4 regions of the Streptomyces sp. NPDC006552 genome follow, and region 4 is predicted to be linked to each of the others. Evidence: riboswitches for the same ligand, from Rfam matches in the RefSeq annotation. Region 4 holds a riboswitch; each other region holds the start of a gene.
What was found. A riboswitch is a leader RNA that binds a small molecule or an ion and turns the genes downstream of it on or off. The one in region 4 is predicted to bind thiamine pyrophosphate.

Region 1 (4,083 bases), on a different contig from region 4:
GGGTTTCAGCAGCCCCGACGGCGGCGGCACCGCCACGGGACAGCGCGCCGGCTACTCCAGCCCGGACTTCACGAGCCCGGACTACGGCGGCCCCGAGCACCGGCCCGACTGAGCGCCGGGCCGGGCACGGGGCCGTGACCGGGCTCGGGGCGCCCGCCCCGAGCCCGCTGTCCGAGACGCAGGACGGTCAGTCGGCGAGCGGCAGATAGACGCGGTTGCCCGCTTCCGCGAACTCCTTCGACTTCTGTTCCATGCCCGCCTCGACCTCGGCCTTCGTGGAGCCGTGCTCGCGGCGGATGTCCTGCGAGATCTTCATCGAGCAGAACTTGGGACCGCACATCGAGCAGAAGTGCGCGGTCTTCGCCGGTTCGGCGGGCAGCGTCTCGTCGTGGAACTCCCGGGCCGTGTCCGGATCGAGGGCCAGATTGAACTGGTCCTCCCAGCGGAACTCGAAGCGGGCGTCGGAGAGCGCGTCGTCCCAGTCCTGCGCGCCCGGGTGCCCCTTGGCGAGGTCCGCCGCGTGCGCCGCGATCTTGTACGTGATGACGCCGGTCTTCACGTCGTCGCGGTTGGGCAGGCCCAGGTGCTCCTTGGGCGTGACGTAGCAGAGCATCGCCGTGCCCCACCAGGCGATCATCGCGGCGCCGATCCCGGACGTGATGTGGTCGTAGGCCGGAGCAACGTCCGTGGTCAGCGGGCCGAGCGTGTAGAACGGCGCCTCCTCGCAGATCTCCTGCTGGAGGTCGATGTTCTCCTTGATCTTGTGCATCGGGACGTGGCCCGGGCCCTCGATCATGGTCTGGACACCGTGCCGCTTGGCCACGGTGTTCAGCTCACCGAGCGTCCTGAGCTCGGCGAACTGCGCCTCGTCGTTGGCGTCGGCGATGGAGCCGGGGCGCAGTCCGTCACCCAGGGAGTACGTGACGTCGTACGCCGCGAGGATGTCGCACAGCTCCTCGAAGTGCTCGTAGAGGAAGCTCTCCTTGTGGTGGGCCAGGCACCACGCGGCCATGATCGAACCGCCGCGCGAGACGATGCCGGTCTTGCGGTTGGCGGTCAGCGGGACGTACGGCAGCCGCACGCCGGCGTGGACCGTCATGTAGTCCACCCCCTGCTCGGCCTGTTCGACGACCGTGTCCTTATAGATCTCCCAGGTCAGCTCCTCGGCCTTGCCGTCGACCTTCTCCAGGGCCTGGTAGAGCGGCACGGTGCCGATGGGGACGGGGGAGTTGCGCAGCACCCACTCGCGCGTGGTGTGGATGTTGCGGCCGGTGGAGAGGTCCATGACGGTGTCGGCGCCCCAGCGGGTCGCCCACGTCATCTTCTCCACCTCCTCCTCGATGGACGAGGTGACGGCGGAGTTGCCGATGTTGGCGTTGACCTTCACCAGGAACCGCTTGCCGATGATCATCGGCTCGATCTCCGGGTGGTTCACATTGGCGGGCAGGACCGCGCGCCCCGCCGCGATCTCCTCGCGGACGACCTCCGGCGCGACGTTCTCCCGGAGGGCCACGTACTCCATCTCCGGGGTGATCTCGCCTCGCCGGGCGTACGCGAGCTGGGTCACGGGCTCGCCGGTCCGGCCGCGGCGCGGCTGGCGCGGCCGGCCGGGGAAGACCGCGTCGAGGTTGCGCAGCCCGCCGCGCGGCGACGTGTGCTTGATGCCGTCGTCCTCCGGACGGGCGGGCCGGCCCGCGTACTCCTCGGTGTCGCCGCGGGCGATGATCCAGTTCTCTCGGAGGGGGGCGAGCCCCCGGCGGACGTCGGTGTCGACGGTCGGATCGGTGTACGGGCCGGAGGTGTCGTACAGCGTGACGGCCTGGCCGTTGGTGAGGTGCACCTGGCGGACCGGCACGTTGAGGTCGGGGCGCGAACCCCGGATGTACCCCTTGTGCCAGCCGATGGACTTCCCGGCCTCCGGCTGTGAGCCGCTGGAGACAGGCGTGCGTGCGTCCGTTGTGGTCATGAGACCTACTCCCTACGCCGGCATTACCCGGTAACAGGTTCGGCGGTCGACGCAGCGATGTTCGTCGGCGGCGCTCCACGCTGTTTCACGTGAAACACGCCGGGACGAAGGTCAGCGCCCTCTCAGCCCGGTGCTCCGAGCTCCCGCGTGTGCAAAGGTGCCTCCACGCTAGCGTCCCTTCGGACGCGTTGAACAGAGGGCCCCTGTCGTTCTTGCGATGATCGGGCGGTGACCACCACCCAGCAGCCCCCGCCTCCGCCGCCCCAACCCCCGCACGGGCCAGGCCCGTCGGGCCCTGGCGGCGGTGGCCACGGACACGGTCATTCGCACAGCCACGGCCCGGCCGCGCCCGTCTCCCAGCACCTGCGCAAGGTCATCGCGGCCGTCCTCGTGCCGTTCTCCGTCGCGGTCGTCGTCGGTCTGGTGGTCCTGTGGCCCGGTGGCGCCCCGGCACACGAGCGCACGGGGGTCGGCTTCGACCGGCAGACACAGCAGGCCACGGTCTCCACGGTCGAGAAGGTCGACTGCAAGTCCGTGAACGCCTCGGGGGAGACCCCGACCGGCGACACCTCCACGGCTGAGGGCTCGTCGGCGCAGCAGCAGGCCACCGGCACGTGTGGGAAGGCGTCCATCCGGATCGACACCGGCAAGGACAAGGGACGCACGTTCACCGAGGTCGTCCAGCCGGACTCGCCACGCCAACTGCGTGCGGGCCAGCGGGTGATCGTGGCCTACGCGCCGGATGCACCGGAGAACCTGCAGTACTCGGTCACCGATGTGAACCGTAAGTTCCCGATGGCGCTGCTGGCCGGAATCTTCGCCGTCGTGGTGGTCGTCGTGGGCCGGCTGCGCGGTGTCATGGCTCTGGTCGCGCTGGCGGTGAGCTTTCTGGTCCTGACGCTGTTCATCCTCCCGGCGATCCTCCAGGGGTCGAACCCGCTGGTGGTGGCGGTCGTCGGGGCGAGCGCCATCATGCTGATCGCGCTCTACCTGTGCCACGGACTGACGGCCCGGACCTCGGTCGCCGTCCTCGGCACTCTCGTATCGCTGCTGCTCATCGGCCTGTTGGGCTCGCTGTTCATCGGCTGGGCGGCGCTGACCGGCAACACGGACGACAACACCGGTCTGATCCACGGCCTGTACCCGCACATCGACATGAGTGGTCTGCTGCTCGCCGGCGTCATCATCGGCTCGCTCGGTGTCCTGGACGATGTGACGGTGACCCAGACGTCCGCGGTGTGGGAGCTGCACGAGGCCAACCCCGCGATGGGCTGGCGCGGGCTGTACCGGGCGGGCATCCGGATCGGCCGCGACCACATCGCGTCCGTCGTCAACACGCTGGTGCTCGCGTACGCGGGCGCGGCGCTGCCGCTGCTGCTGCTCTTCTCGATCGCGCAGAGCAGTGTGGTCGAGGTCGCCAACAGCGAGCTGGTGGCCGAGGAGATCGTGCGCACGCTGGTCGGTTCGATCGGCCTGGTGGCCGCGGTTCCGGTGACCACCGCGCTGGCCGCGCTGGTGGTCGCCGCCGACCGGCCGGAGACCCGGGGGCGTGCGGTGGCGGCCGCGGCCCGCGGCGGCAGAGGGCGGCGGCGCAAGCACTGAGCGGCGCGGAACGGCTCGGGTGCACCGCGCTGCTGAAGCGTTACGCCGAACGCCCTGGTGACGGCCGGTGATCAGCCGGCGTTCTGCTCCTCGGCGAGGATCCGGTCGAGCGCCTCGTCGAGTTCGGCCTCGTAGTCGCAGAGGGCCTGTTCCTGGCCGAGCGGCACGAGCTTGTCGGTGCGGTCGAGGAACGCGATGAGGGGTGCGACGCCGACCCGGAACAGCGCGTGATCGCTGCCCACCTGGAGCCGGATGTGCACCTCGCCCGGCAGCTCGTCGGTGCGGCCGCCGCCCGCGCACTCCACGGGAGAGATCCGCACGTCGCCGTCGCCGGTCGCGCCGTTGACCCCGTCGACGAGCAGTTCCCGGCCGAACGCCCAGGTCACGGGCGCGTCTCCGGGGAGATGGAAGGTGAGGCGCACCGCGTAGGGGTCCGGGGACTCGTACTGCAGCTCCACCGGGATGCGGAACGAGAGTTCCTCGGAGACGAGGAAGCTCATCATGACTTCTGCCTG
Region 2 (4,083 bases), on a different contig from region 4:
ATGGTTCCGTGGCAGTTCCGCAAGGCTTCCCCCCGGTTCCCGACGCTCGTGCGGACCCGTGTCCGGTGCCTCCCCGCTCAACCGCGAAGGAGCACCCCATGCAGACCGATACCGTCCTGCGCACGTTCATCGAGTACTACGAGGAGCGCGGTCACCGCCGCGTCACCGGCTCGACGCTGCTGCCGCCACCCGGCGACCCCGTCCTCTTCACCACCTCCGGCATGCACCCGCTCACCCCGTACCTGGAGGGGCGCCCGCACGAGCTGGGGCGGCGTCTGGTCAACGTGCAGCGCTGTCTGCGCACCACGGACGTCGACGAGGTCGGCGACCCCACCCATCTGACGGTCTTCGAGATGCTCGGCACCTGGTCGCTCGGCGACTACGAGGGCCCGCAAAGCCTCGAATGGGGCTACGACCTGCTGACCGAAGGGCTCGGCATCGACCCCGGGCTGCTCCACGCCACGGTCTTCGGCGGCGACGAGCAGGTGGGCCCGGACCGGGACTCCCTGCGGGTGTGGCAGGAGCGCGGGGTTCCGGTGGAACAGACCGTCGAGGACAACTGGTGGTCCAACGGGCCGGCCGGCCCCTGCGGACCCGACTCGGAGATCTTCCTGTGGACCGGGGACACACCCCCGCGATCGACGCCCACCGGCGACGAACGCTGGGTCGAGGTGTGGAACCACGTGATGATGCGTCACCGCAGGCTGCCCGACGGCTCACTCGTCCCGCTGCCGCAGCGCAACGTGGACACCGGGCTCGGCGTGGAACGGCTGGCCGGACTGCTCCAGGGCAGAACCTCGGTGTTCGAATGCGATGTCTTCACCCCCTGGCGGGAGCGCGTCCCCGGCCTCTGGCACCTCGACGAGCCGTCCTCCCGCCTCGTCTGCGACCATCTGCGCTCGGCCATGGTGGTCGTCGGGGACGGGGTGCGCCCCGGCAACACCGGCCGCGGGTACGTGCTGCGCCGGCTGGTGCGCCGTGTCCTCACCGTGCTGTGGCGCGACGATCCCACGCGGCGACTGGGGGACCTGCCGGGCGATTTGTACGGGCACACGCGCGACCACTTCGGGCAGCCGACGGACCCCGACGACGTGCGCCGGGTCCTGCTCGACGAGGAGCGCCGCTTCCGCCGTCTCCTCGAACGCGGCCGGCAGGTGCTCGCCCGTCCCCGCTTCCGGGGCCCGCTCGGCGAGGAGGAGCTGCACTACCTGCACGACACGCACGGGCTGCCCCGGGACCTGGTGCTGAGCCTGCGGCCGCAGGACTCGTAGGGCGGGCCGGGGCGGGGTCAGTCGCGGGCGGCCCGGACGTCGCCGTTGACCGTGGTGAGGGTCATGGTGCGGTCGGGCCGGGCGCCCTCGGTGGGTACCGCGGGGGCGGGGCGGCCGTTGTCGGTCGTGGCCCGCACCCGGTAGGCGGGGGAGCCGTGCGGGACGGTGACGTCCACGGAGCCGTTGACGGTCCGGCCCGAGACCTGACGCGGGGCGGTGGCGCAGTCGAGCGTGACGTCGCCGTTGACCGTCCGGGCGTACAGGCCGCCGGCGCGGAGCGTGGTGGCCCGCACGGAGCCGTTGCGCGTCGTGAGCCGCAGCGCCGCGTCCTTCGTGCCCGAACCGGCCACCGTCACATCGCCGTTGACGGTGGTGAGGTCCAGGGCGCCGGTGACTCCGGCGGCGTCGATGCCGGCGTTGCGGGCGGTGACGGTCACCGCGGTGTCGGCGGGCACGTCGATCTCCGGCATGCGCGGGCACGGCCGGCCGTGCCCGCGGCACGACAGATCGAGCACCTGGGTGCGGCCCTGGCGGGACCAGTGGTGGGCCACGGCCGGATCGACGCCCACCCGGTCACCGTCCGTCGGCCGCAGGCGCACACCGTTGTCCGTGGTGACCGTCAGCCGCAGACCCGAGACGGCCGGCGCGACGCCCTCGGCCGGGGACCGGGGCCGCTCGCCGCCTCCTGCGCACCCGGCCAGAAGAGGAAGCACGGCGAACCCGACGGCTCCGGCGGCCAAGCGCCGGGAGGATGACTTCATCGCAGCCTTCATCCCGACCAACTGCCCCGAACGGCGCCTTGCTCACCCGTAGAGCGGGCGCAGGCGCCCCGCTCTCCGCCCATAAGTGCGGAGAGCGGGGCGGCGGGCTCACTGCCGAACCCTCCCGGGAGGGACTCGGATCGGGACCGCCGTCGCACGGACTCCCCTCAACCGGGAGGTCCAAACGTGGAGACGGCGGTTCAAGGAGTACCGTCGCCCAGCGCTTCGCGCACCGCCGCCTGCGCGTGCAGCCGCGCCGTGGGGAAGACGGGGACGGGGCTGTCCTGCGCCCCGATCAGCAACTCGATCTCGGTGCAGCCCAGGACGATCCCTTGGGCACCGGACGCGACCAGCCCGGCGATGACCTCCTGGTACGCGGTGCGCGACGCGTCACGGACCACGCCGAGGCACAACTCCTCGTAGATCACCCGGTGGACGAGGGCCCGCCCGGCCTCGTCGGGGACGAGCACGTCGAGGCCCGCCTGTGCGAGCCGGCCCCGGTAGAAGTCCTGCTCCATGGTGAACGCGGTGCCGAGCAGACCCACCCGCTCCAGCCCCGCCGCTCGCACGGCGCCCGCAGTCGCGTCGGCCAGGTGGAGCAGGGGGACGGCCGTGGCGGCCTGCACCTGGTCGGCGACCTTGTGCATCGTGTTCGTGCACAGGAGCAACAGCTCCGCACCGGCCGCTTCGAGGCGCCGGGCGGCCTCGGCGAGGATCCGGCCCGCGGCCTCCCAGTCCCCCACGACCTGCAATCGCTCGATCTCCGCGAAGTCCACGGAGTACAGCACGCACGGAGCGGAGTGCAGCCCGCCGAGCCGCTCGCGCGTCAGCTCGTTCAGCAGCCGGTAGTACTCCGCCGTCGACTCCCAGCTCATGCCGCCGATCAGCCCGATGGTCCTCATACGCATAAGCGGACTCTACGCGTGCCGGGCAGGGTATAAGCAAGCCTTATCGCAGCGGTCGGGGGCGGCTACGGTGCCCACCCGGGCAGCGGTTAGTCTTCGCAGCGGTACTGCCCGACACGGGGTGCCCCGCGACCGCGACGGGGCTGAGATCACACCCGTAGAACCTGAACCAGTTAGCACTGGCGGAGGGATGTCAGCGATGTCGATGCCGCACGCTTCCACGGAACCGCATGCCGCCCCGCGGCCGGGCGCGACCGCCTTCGACGGGCGGATGCCCGCCGCGCCGGGGGACTGGCGCCCGGAATCGCGCGGCATCGCCCCGGTCCCCGGGAGCCACCGGTACGGTGGCGCCGGACGGCTGTTCACCGTGTGGTTCGCCCCGAACCTGACCATGAGCGGCGTCTTCACCGGCACCGTCGGCATCGCCCTGGGCCTGGACTTCGCCACCGCGCTGGCGGCCGTCGTCCTGGGCACCGTGCTCGGAGCCGTGCCCACCGCCTATCTCGGCACCTGGGGCAGCCGCACCGGCGCGGGTCAACTGCCGCTGGCCCGGCTGGCGTTCGGCCGGGCGGTCGTCGTGCCGGGCACGCTCCAGTGGCTGTCCTCCATCGCCTGGGACGCGCTCATCGGACTGTTCGGCGGGGACGCGCTCGCCCGGCTGTGCGGCTGGCCGTTCTGGCTGGGGGCCCTCGTGATGATGGCCGCCCAGGGGGCGTTCGGCGCGCTGGGTTATGAGGCGATCCACCGCCTCCAGAAGTGGATGACGGCCGTCCTCGCGGTCGCCTTCTGCGCCCTGGCCCTGCGCCTGGCCCATGCGGGCGTCACCCCCGCCGGCCACGGGAGCGCCCACGGGGCCGACCGGCTCGGTGCGTTCGCCCTGACCACCACCATCGCGCTGAGCCTCACGCTCTCCTGGGCCCCCTACGCCAGCGACTTCAGCCGCTACCTGCCCCGGGCCACCTCCGCCTCCCGCATGTTCTGGTGCACGCTCGCCGGTGTCGTCGTGTCGTTCACCGCGGTGCAGGCCCTCGGACTGTGGGGCGCGTCCGTCTTCACCGACCAGACCGCGCAGGGCGTCGACACGCTGCTGGGCGGGGGAGTGGTCGGCTCGGTCGGGCTCCTGGCCGTGGCGCTGGCCGCGCTGTG
Region 3 (4,083 bases), on a different contig from region 4:
CTCGCTCAGCGCCGCGCGGGCCTGCCGTACGTGGCCGAGCAGCGCCACCGCGTCGTGCGGGCGGGAGCGCGGGTCGCGGGCGGCGGCCGACGCGACCAGCTGGTCGAGGGTGGCGGGCAGACCCGGCACGGCCGCGGAGGGCGGCGGCACGTCCGCGTTCAGGTGCTGGTAGAGGACCTGCGCCGGGGTGTCGCCGGAGTGCGGCTTGGCGCCGGTCAGCATCTCGTAGAGGACGACCCCGCACGCGTAGACGTCCACGCCGGGCGTCGCCGTGCCGTCCTCGATCTGCTCGGGCGCCAGGTACGAGACCGTGCCGAGCAGCGTCCCCGTGGTGCTCGTGACGGTGTCCACCGCCCGGACCAGGCCGAAGTCCGCCACCTTCACCCGGCCGTCGTCCCCTATCAGGACGTTCTCCGGCTTCATGTCGCGGTGCACGAAGCCCGCGCGGTGCGCCGCCCCGAGCGCGGCGAGCACCGGCTCCAGGATGTCGAGCGCGGCGCGGGGCCGCAGGGCGCCGCGGTCGCGCAGGACGTCGCGGAGCGTGCAGCCCGCGACGTACTCCATCGCCAGATAGACGTACGCGCCGTCGGCGCCCTGGTCGAAGACCCCCACCACGTTCGGGTGCGCGAGGCGGGCCACCGACTTGGCCTCGCGGATGAACCGCTCGACGAACGCCACGTCCGTCGCCAGCGAAGGATGCATCACCTTGAGCGCGAGCACGCGGTCGAGGCGGGTGTCCACGGCCCGGTAGACCGTGGCCATCCCGCCGACCGCGATCCGTGCGTCGACGCGGTACCGGCCGTCGAGCACGTGCCCGAGCAACGGGTCCTGAAGGGTCGTGTCCACGCAGGTGAGTCTACGAGGAGGGACCGACAGGGCCCCGGCCCGCATCCGGACTGCAGCAGAGCTGTGACCCGGTCAGAAGGCGGGGCGCTCGGGATCGAGGTGCGCCCGGCCCTCGGTGGGCGAGGAGGCCTGCGCGAAGTGCCGCTTGGGGATGCGCCCCGCGCGGAACGCCAGCCGGCCCGCCTCCACCGCGTGCCGCATGCCCTCGGCCATCAGCACCGGCTCCTGCGCCCGCGTCACCGCCGAGGCGAGCATCACCCCCGCACACCCCAGCTCCATGGCGAACGCCACGTCCGAGGCGGTGCCCGCTCCGGCGTCCAGGATCACCGGCACGCGCGCGCGCTCGGTGATCAGCTGGAAATTGTGCGGATTGCGGATGCCGAGTCCGGAACCGATGGGCGAGCCGAGCGGCATCACCGCCGCGCACCCCACGTCCTCCAGCTTGCGGGCCAGGACCGGATCGTCGCTGGTGTAGGGCAGGACCGTGAACCCGTCGTCGACGAGGGTCTCGGCGGCGTCCAGGGTCTCGACCGGGTCCGGCAGCAGCGTGCGTTCGTCGGCGATGACCTCCAGCTTCACCAGGCTGGTGCCGAGCGCCTCCCGCGCGAGGCGGGCGGTGAGGACCGCCTCGCCCGCGGTGAAGCAGCCCGCCGTGTTGGGCAGGACCTGGATGTCGAGTCTCTCCAGGACCGACAGGACCGAGCCGTGCACCGAGGCGTTCACGCGGCGCATCGCCACGGTGGTGAGTTCGGTGCCGGAAGCGGCCAGGGAGCGTTCCAGGATGTCGAGGCTCGGGGCGCCTCCCGTGCCCATGATCAGGCGCGAGGAGTAGGTGGTGCCCCCGAGGACGAAAGCGTCGTCGGCCATGGACGAGTCAGCCTCCTTGTACGGCGGTGAGTACTTCGACGCGGTCCCCGTCACGGAGCGCCGTCGCGGCCCACTGGGCGCGCGGGACGACGGTCTCGTTCAGGGCGGCGGCGACGCCGGAGTGCGCTGCGGTGAGGGTGGTGACGAGGGCTTCGAGGGTGAGACCGGCGGCCACCGCGCGCGGCTCGCCGTTGAGCAAGACGTTCATACGGGCTGCTCCAGAGAGGCGTCACTGAGGTCACCGGGGACCCGGCCGCAGAACCGGCCGGGCGTGAACGCCGCGGCCTCCTCCGGGAGTTCACCGGTGGCCAGGACCTGCGCCATGACGTCCCCGGTGACCGGGGTGAGCAGGACGCCGTTGCGGTGGTGGCCGGTGGCCAGGAGGAGGCCGGGCAGGGCGGTCGGGCCGAGCAGCGGGGCGTTGTCCGGCGAACCGGGGCGCAGACCCGCGCAGGTCTCGGTCAGCGGCAGTTCCGTGATGCCGGGGACGAGTTCGTGGGCGTCCCGCAGCAGCTCGTAGACGCCGCCCGCGGTGACCGTGGTGTCCCAGCCCAGTTCCTCGCTGGTGGCGCCCACGACGAGTTCACCGTTGACGCGCGGCACCAGGTACAGGTGGCTGCCGCGGACGACCGCGCGGACCGTGCGGCTGAGGAACGGCGCGTACCCCGGAGGCACCGTGAGGCGCAGGACCTGGCCCTTGACCGGGCGGACCGGCGGCACCACCTCGTCCGGGACGCCCGCGAGCCGCCCGCTGTGGCTGCCCGCCGCGAGCACGATCTGGTCGGCCGCGAGCAGGGCGGCGCCCGGCGCGGAGCCGCCGTCACCGGAGAGGACCACCCCGCACGCCCGGTCCCGGACCACATGGAGCCGCTCGGCCCACCGCCGGTGGAACGTGACGCCCGCGCGCTCGCAGGCCGTCACGAGGGCGCTCGCGAGCCTTCTCGGGTCGATCTGGTGGTCCCCGTCGACCCGCAGGCCCCCGCGCACGCCCGGCGCGAGCATCGGCTCCAGGCGGCGGCAGTCACGGCCCGACAGCCACTCGGACTCCAGCCCCGACTTCTGTTGCAGAGCGTGCAGTTCACGCAGGTGCGCCCGGTCGTCCGCGTCCAGCGCGACCGCCAGCGTGCCGCACGCGCGGTAGCCGAGGTCCTGGCCGGACGCCTCGGACAGCTCGGCGGCGAACTGCGGATAGCGGCGCGCGGAGGCGACATTGAGGCCGAGCAACGTCTGCTCGCCGTAATGGAGTTCGGTGACGGCGGCCAGCATGCCGGCCGCCACCTGGGCGGCCCCGCCGCCCGGCGCGGGGTCCACGACCGCGACCGACAGACCGCGCTGCGCGGACCGCCAGGCGGTGACCAGACCGATGATGCCGCCCCCGACGACCAGGACGTCGGTGGCTTCGGACGGAGTACGCGGCATGGGCGTCCAGCCCCTCCCTTCGCCGGCATGACCCGGATCAGGTTCGTACGGTCGGAGGCCGCTCCAGCCTCCCTCTCAGCCCGCTGCGTACGGGCTCCCGCGAGTGCTTTACGCCGTCACCCTAACTCCTGCCGGCGAGCCGCAGTAAGTACGGTCGCCCGTCCTGCTCCGCCCCCGCGCCCGCTAAACCGGTGACACGTGTGCAGGACGTCACGGCACGGGAGTGGTCCGCATCGCTGACCGACGCAAGATCAGGTGCCTAAGGTGACCCGGTGAGCGAGCAGCGGAGCGGCAACGGGACAGCGCGGGACCAGCGGCACGTCGTCATCGTCGGCGCGGGGATGGCCGGCGTGCAGACGGCGGTGGCCCTGCGCGAACAGGGCTTCGCCGGCGCCGTCACGCTGCTCGGCGCCGAACCCCACCGCCCCTACGACCGGCCGCCGCTGTCCAAGGCCGTCCTGCTGGGCAAGGCGGACGGCTCGGCCTTCGACGTGGACTTCGAGGCGCTCGGCGTCACCCTGGAGCTGGGCCGCGAGGTCACCGGGGTGCGGACCGGCGACCACGAGCTGGACACGGCCGCGGGCCCGGTCGGCTACGACGTCCTGGTCGTCGCCACCGGCGCCGAACCGGTCCGGCTGCCCGGCACCGGCTCCGACCCGGCCGTGCACGTGCTGCGCACACTCGACGACGCCGCGCGGCTGCGCCCGGTCCTCGCCGGGCAGCACGACGTGGTGGTCGTGGGCGCCGGGTGGATCGGCGCCGAGTTCGCCACCGCGGCCCGCGAGGCCGGCTGCCGCGTCACCGTCGTCGAGGCGGCCGGGCGCCCGCTGGCCGAGGCGCTGCCCGCCGAGATCGCGGCCCCCATGGCGGCCTGGTACGCGGACGCGGGAGCCGAACTGCGCACCCACGCGCGCGTGCGCGCCGTCGAGCCGGGCGCCGTGGTCCTGGAGG
Region 4 (4,083 bases):
ACAGCTGGTGGTCCTGGAACATCAGACCCACGCCCCGCTTGTGCGCGGGCACGCCGCCCTGGTCCTGGCCGCTCAGCAGGACCCGTCCGCCGTCGAGGGGTTGCAGGCCCGCGACGGCCCGCAGGAGCGTGGACTTGCCGCTGCCGCTGGGGCCGAGCACACACACGATCTCGTGCTCCGCGACCGCCAGGTCCACGCCGTCTAGCGCGGCGCGCCCCCGGAACCGTACGGTCGCGTCGTCGAGTGCGAGCAAGGCCGCCATCAGAACTCCCCGGTCGTGGCCCGTGCGGGCCTGATGCGTTCGAGCAGCAGCAGACAGACGGCGCAGACGACCATGAGGACGGTCGAAAGGGCCATCGCCTGCCCGTAGTTGAGGTCCCCGGCCCGGCCGAGCAGGCGCGCCACGGCGACCGGCAGCGTCGGGTTGTCGGGCCGCGCGATGAAGACGGTGGCGCCGAACTCGCCGAGGGAGACCGCGAACGCGAACCCGGCCGCGACCAGCAGCGCCCGGCGCACCAGAGGCAGATCGACCTCACGCCAGGCCCGCAGCGGCGAGGCCCCGAGCACGGCGGCGGCCTCCCGCAGCCGCCCGTCCACGGCCCGCAGCACCGGCAGCATGGTCCGTACGACGAACGGGACGCCGACCAGGGCCTGGGCGAGCGGCACCAAGATCCAGGAGGCTCGCAGGTCCAGCGGCGGCTTGTCGAGGGTGATCAGGAACCCGAACCCGACGGTCACCGCGGAGACGCCGAGCGGCAGCATCAGCAGGGCGTCGAACCCGCGGACCAGGCGGCCCGCGCGGCGGGTCAGCGCCGCCGCGGCGAGGCCGCCGATGACGAGCGCGATGCCGGTGGCGGCGAGCGCGTACTCCAGGGAGTTCCCGACGGCGTCGATCGGCGGCACGAGGAAGGTCCCGCCGTCGGCGTCGCCGAGCGCCCGGTAGTAGCCGAACCCGTACCCGCCCGGTGTGTCCAGGGAGCGCTGCACGAGCACGCCGAGCGGCAGGAGGATCAGGACGGCGACGGTCGCGAGGACGCCGGCGAGGAGCGCGCGCTGGCCCGCGCCGCGCGGTCTGCGCGCCGTGTGCGCGGCGTCGACGAGCCGCAGCGCGCTCTCGCGGCGCCGCGCGCTCCAGGCGTGCACGGCCAGGATGAGCCCCACCGCGACGAACTGCACGAGCGTCAGGACGGCGGCGGTCGACAGGTCGAAGATCTGCGCGGTCTGCCGGTAGATCTCCACTTCGAGCGTGGAGTAACCGGGGCCGCCGAGGATCTGCACGACCCCGAAGGAGGTGAAGGTGAACAGGAAGACCATCAGGGCCGCCGCCGCCACGGCCGGTCCGAGGGCGGGCAGCGTCACCGTGCGCCAGGCCGCGAACCGGGAGGCGCCGAGCATCCGCGCGGCCTCCTCCTGCCGCGGATCGAGCTGCGCCCACAGCCCGCCGACGGTCCGCACGACCACGGCGTAGTTGAAGAAGACGTGCGCGAGCAGGATCGCCCACACCGTGGTGTCGAGCCGTACGCCCCACACCGCGTCGAGCAGCCCGCCCCGGCCGAGCAGCGCCAGGAACGCCGTGCCCACGACGACGGTCGGCAGGACGAACGGCACGGTGACGACGGCCCGCAGCAGCTGCTTGCCGGGAAAGTCGAGCCGGGCGAACACGTACGCGCCCGGCAGCCCGATCAGTAGCGTCAGGGCGGTCGAGGCGAGGGCCTGCCAGACCGTGAACCACAGGACGTGCCGGATGTCGGACTGCCCCAGCACGTCCACGATCCGCCCGAACTGCCAGGCGCCGCCGACGAGCAGCCCCCGCCGGACGATGGCGAGGACCGGGTAGGCGAAGAAGACGGCGAAGAACGCGACGGGCACCGCCATCAGGCCGAGCCGCGCCGCGCTCCCGCCGCGCGGCCGGACCGTGGCGGTCACTTGCGGACGAGCGAGGTCCACGACTTGACCCAGTCGTCCCGGTGGTCCGCGATCGTGCGCGGGCTCATGGTCTCGGGGTCCCCGACCCGCACCGCGTACTTGCGGTAGTCGGCGGGCGCGGAGGCGTCCTCGGTCACCGGGTCGACGAACATGTTGAGCGGCATGTCCTGCTGGAACTCCTTCGAGATCAGGAAGTCGAGCAGCGCCCGGCCGCCCTTCTCGTTCTTCGCCCCGTCGAGCAGCCCGGCGAACTCGACCTGCCGGAAGCAGGTCCCGGTGGCGACCCCGACCGGCGACGTCTTCGGCTGCGGGTCGGCGTAGATCGCCTCGGCGGGCGGCGAGGAGGCGTACGAGACGACGAGCGGACGCTCGCCGCCGGCCTTCTTGCCGCCGGCGCTGCCGCTGAACTCCTCGTTGTAGGCCTGGTCCCAGCCGTCGACGACCTGCACGCCGTTGGCGACGAGCTTCTTCCAGTACCCCTGCCAGCCGTCGCCGCCGTACTTCGCGGCGGAGCCGAGCAGGAAGCCGAGGCCGGGCGAGGAGGTGGCCGCGTTCTCGGTGACCAGCAGGTTCTTGTACGCGGGCTTGGCCAGATCGGCGAACGAGGACGGCACCGCCAGCTTGTGCCGCGCGAAGTACTCCTTGTCGTAGTTGACGCAGATGTCGCCGGTGTCGACCGGGGTGACGCGGTGCTTCGCGACGTCGAGCTGGTACTCGCTGGGCACCCGTTCCAGTCCCTTGGCCCGGTACGGGGCGAAGATCCCGTTGTCGAGCGCACGGGACAGCAAGGTGTTGTCGACACCGAAGAAGACGTCGCCCTGCGGGTTCCCCTTGGACAGGATCGCCTTGTTGACGGCCTGCCCGGCGTCGCCGTCCTCCAGCACCTTGACCTGGTAGCCGGACTTCTTCTCGAAGTCCTTCAGGACGTTCTTGGAGACGGCCCACGAGTCGTGGCTGACGAGGGTGACGGTCGCGGACTCACCGGAGGTCCCTTCGCCGGACGACCCGCAGGCGGACAGCGCGAGCATCCCGAGGACGCAGCCGACGGCGACGACCACGGACGTCGTCCTACGCGTGGTGCTGGTGGTGCTGGTGGTGCTCATTACGAATTCCTCCTGGAATGACCAGGAGAAGACGCGGCCCTGCCCGGCGACCCCTGAGGACCGCCGGGCAGGGCGCAACAGCATGAGTGATGACCGAACTTCCTACCCGGAATGACCCGGGCGAGGTTCAGAGGGTCTGCGGCCTGTCCTGCTTCGGTGCCGCACTCTCAGCGCTGTGGCGCTCCCCTGTCGGAATATGAAGATGTGGGTACGGGCCCCAGGCTACCGCTCGGTGGCGGCGAGCTGACCACACGCCCCGTCGATCTCCTGGCCACGGGTGTCGCGGATGGTGACGGGCACCCCGTGCGCGGCGATCGCGTCGACGAACGCCTTCTCGTCCTCGGGCCGCGAGGCGGTCCACTTCGAGCCGGGCGTCGGGTTGAGCGGGATGAGGTTGACGTGCACCGGCTTGCCCTTGAGCATCCGGCCGAGCCGGTCGCCGCGCCACGCCTGGTCGTTGATGTCGCGGATCAGCGCGTACTCGATGGAGAGCCGGCGCCCGGACCTGGCCGCGTACTCGAACCCGGCGTCGAGCACCTCCCGCACCTTCCACCGTGTGTTGACCGGTACGAGGGTGTCGCGCAGCTCGTCGTCGGGGGCGTGCAGCGAGATGGCGAGACGGCACTTGAAGCCCTCGTCGGCGAACCGGTTGATGGCAGGGACGAGCCCGACCGTCGACACGGTGATGCCGCGCTGCGAGAGGCCGAGCCCGTCCGGCTCGGGGTCGGTCAGCGCGCGGATGGCCTGCACGACGCGCTTGTAGTTGGCGAGCGGCTCGCCCATCCCCATGAAGACGATGTTGCTCAGCCGCGCCGGGCCGCCGGGGATCTCCCCGTCGCGCAGCGCCCGCATCCCGTCGACGATCTGGTGCACGATCTCGCCGGTCGACAGGTTCCGGTCGAGACCGGCCTGCCCGGTGGCGCAGAACGGACAGTTCATCCCGCACCCGGCCTGCGACGAGATGCACATCGTCACACGGTCCGGGTAGCGCATCAGCACGGACTCGACGAGCGTCCCGTCGAACAGCCGCCACAGGGTCTTGCGCGTGGTGTCC

Region 1: linked by a shared signal. The riboswitch ahead of thiC (phosphomethylpyrimidine synthase ThiC) and the one ahead of ABZY33_RS21585 (thiamine ABC transporter substrate-binding protein) in region 4 are both predicted to bind thiamine pyrophosphate.
Region 2: linked by a shared signal. The riboswitch ahead of ABZY33_RS04835 (cytosine permease) and the one ahead of ABZY33_RS21585 (thiamine ABC transporter substrate-binding protein) in region 4 are both predicted to bind thiamine pyrophosphate.
Region 3: linked by a shared signal. The riboswitch ahead of thiO (glycine oxidase ThiO) and the one ahead of ABZY33_RS21585 (thiamine ABC transporter substrate-binding protein) in region 4 are both predicted to bind thiamine pyrophosphate.

The regions. Positions count from the first base shown of each region.
Region 1 is NZ_JBEXOS010000004.1:121,518-125,600, forward strand. Features, by position in the region: gene ABZY33_RS04090 (hypothetical protein) at 1-112, shown strand, start outside; gene thiC (phosphomethylpyrimidine synthase ThiC) at 188-1,966, opposite strand; TPP riboswitch at 1,959-2,123, opposite strand; gene ABZY33_RS04100 (YibE/F family protein) at 2,195-3,568, shown strand; gene ABZY33_RS04105 (SsgA family sporulation/cell division regulator) at 3,640-4,083, opposite strand, start outside.
Region 2 is NZ_JBEXOS010000005.1:68,751-72,833, forward strand. Features, by position in the region: gene ABZY33_RS04820 (alanine--tRNA ligase-related protein) at 99-1,271, shown strand; gene ABZY33_RS04825 (DUF4097 family beta strand repeat-containing protein) at 1,289-2,011, opposite strand; gene ABZY33_RS04830 (aspartate/glutamate racemase family protein) at 2,233-2,934, opposite strand; TPP riboswitch at 3,045-3,145, shown strand; gene ABZY33_RS04835 (cytosine permease) at 3,137-4,083, shown strand, end outside.
Region 3 is NZ_JBEXOS010000091.1:17,526-21,608, forward strand. Features, by position in the region: gene pknB (Stk1 family PASTA domain-containing Ser/Thr kinase) at 1-846, opposite strand, end outside; gene ABZY33_RS33235 (thiazole synthase) at 919-1,713, opposite strand; gene thiS (sulfur carrier protein ThiS) at 1,721-1,921, opposite strand; gene thiO (glycine oxidase ThiO) at 1,918-3,132, opposite strand; TPP riboswitch at 3,130-3,243, opposite strand; gene ABZY33_RS33250 (FAD-dependent oxidoreductase) at 3,405-4,083, shown strand, end outside.
Region 4 is NZ_JBEXOS010000037.1:43,095-47,177, reverse strand. Features, by position in the region: gene ABZY33_RS21595 (ABC transporter ATP-binding protein) at 1-265, opposite strand, end outside; gene ABZY33_RS21590 (iron ABC transporter permease) at 262-1,947, opposite strand; gene ABZY33_RS21585 (thiamine ABC transporter substrate-binding protein) at 1,923-3,029, opposite strand; TPP riboswitch at 3,111-3,227, opposite strand; gene rlmN (23S rRNA (adenine(2503)-C(2))-methyltransferase RlmN) at 3,252-4,083, opposite strand, start outside.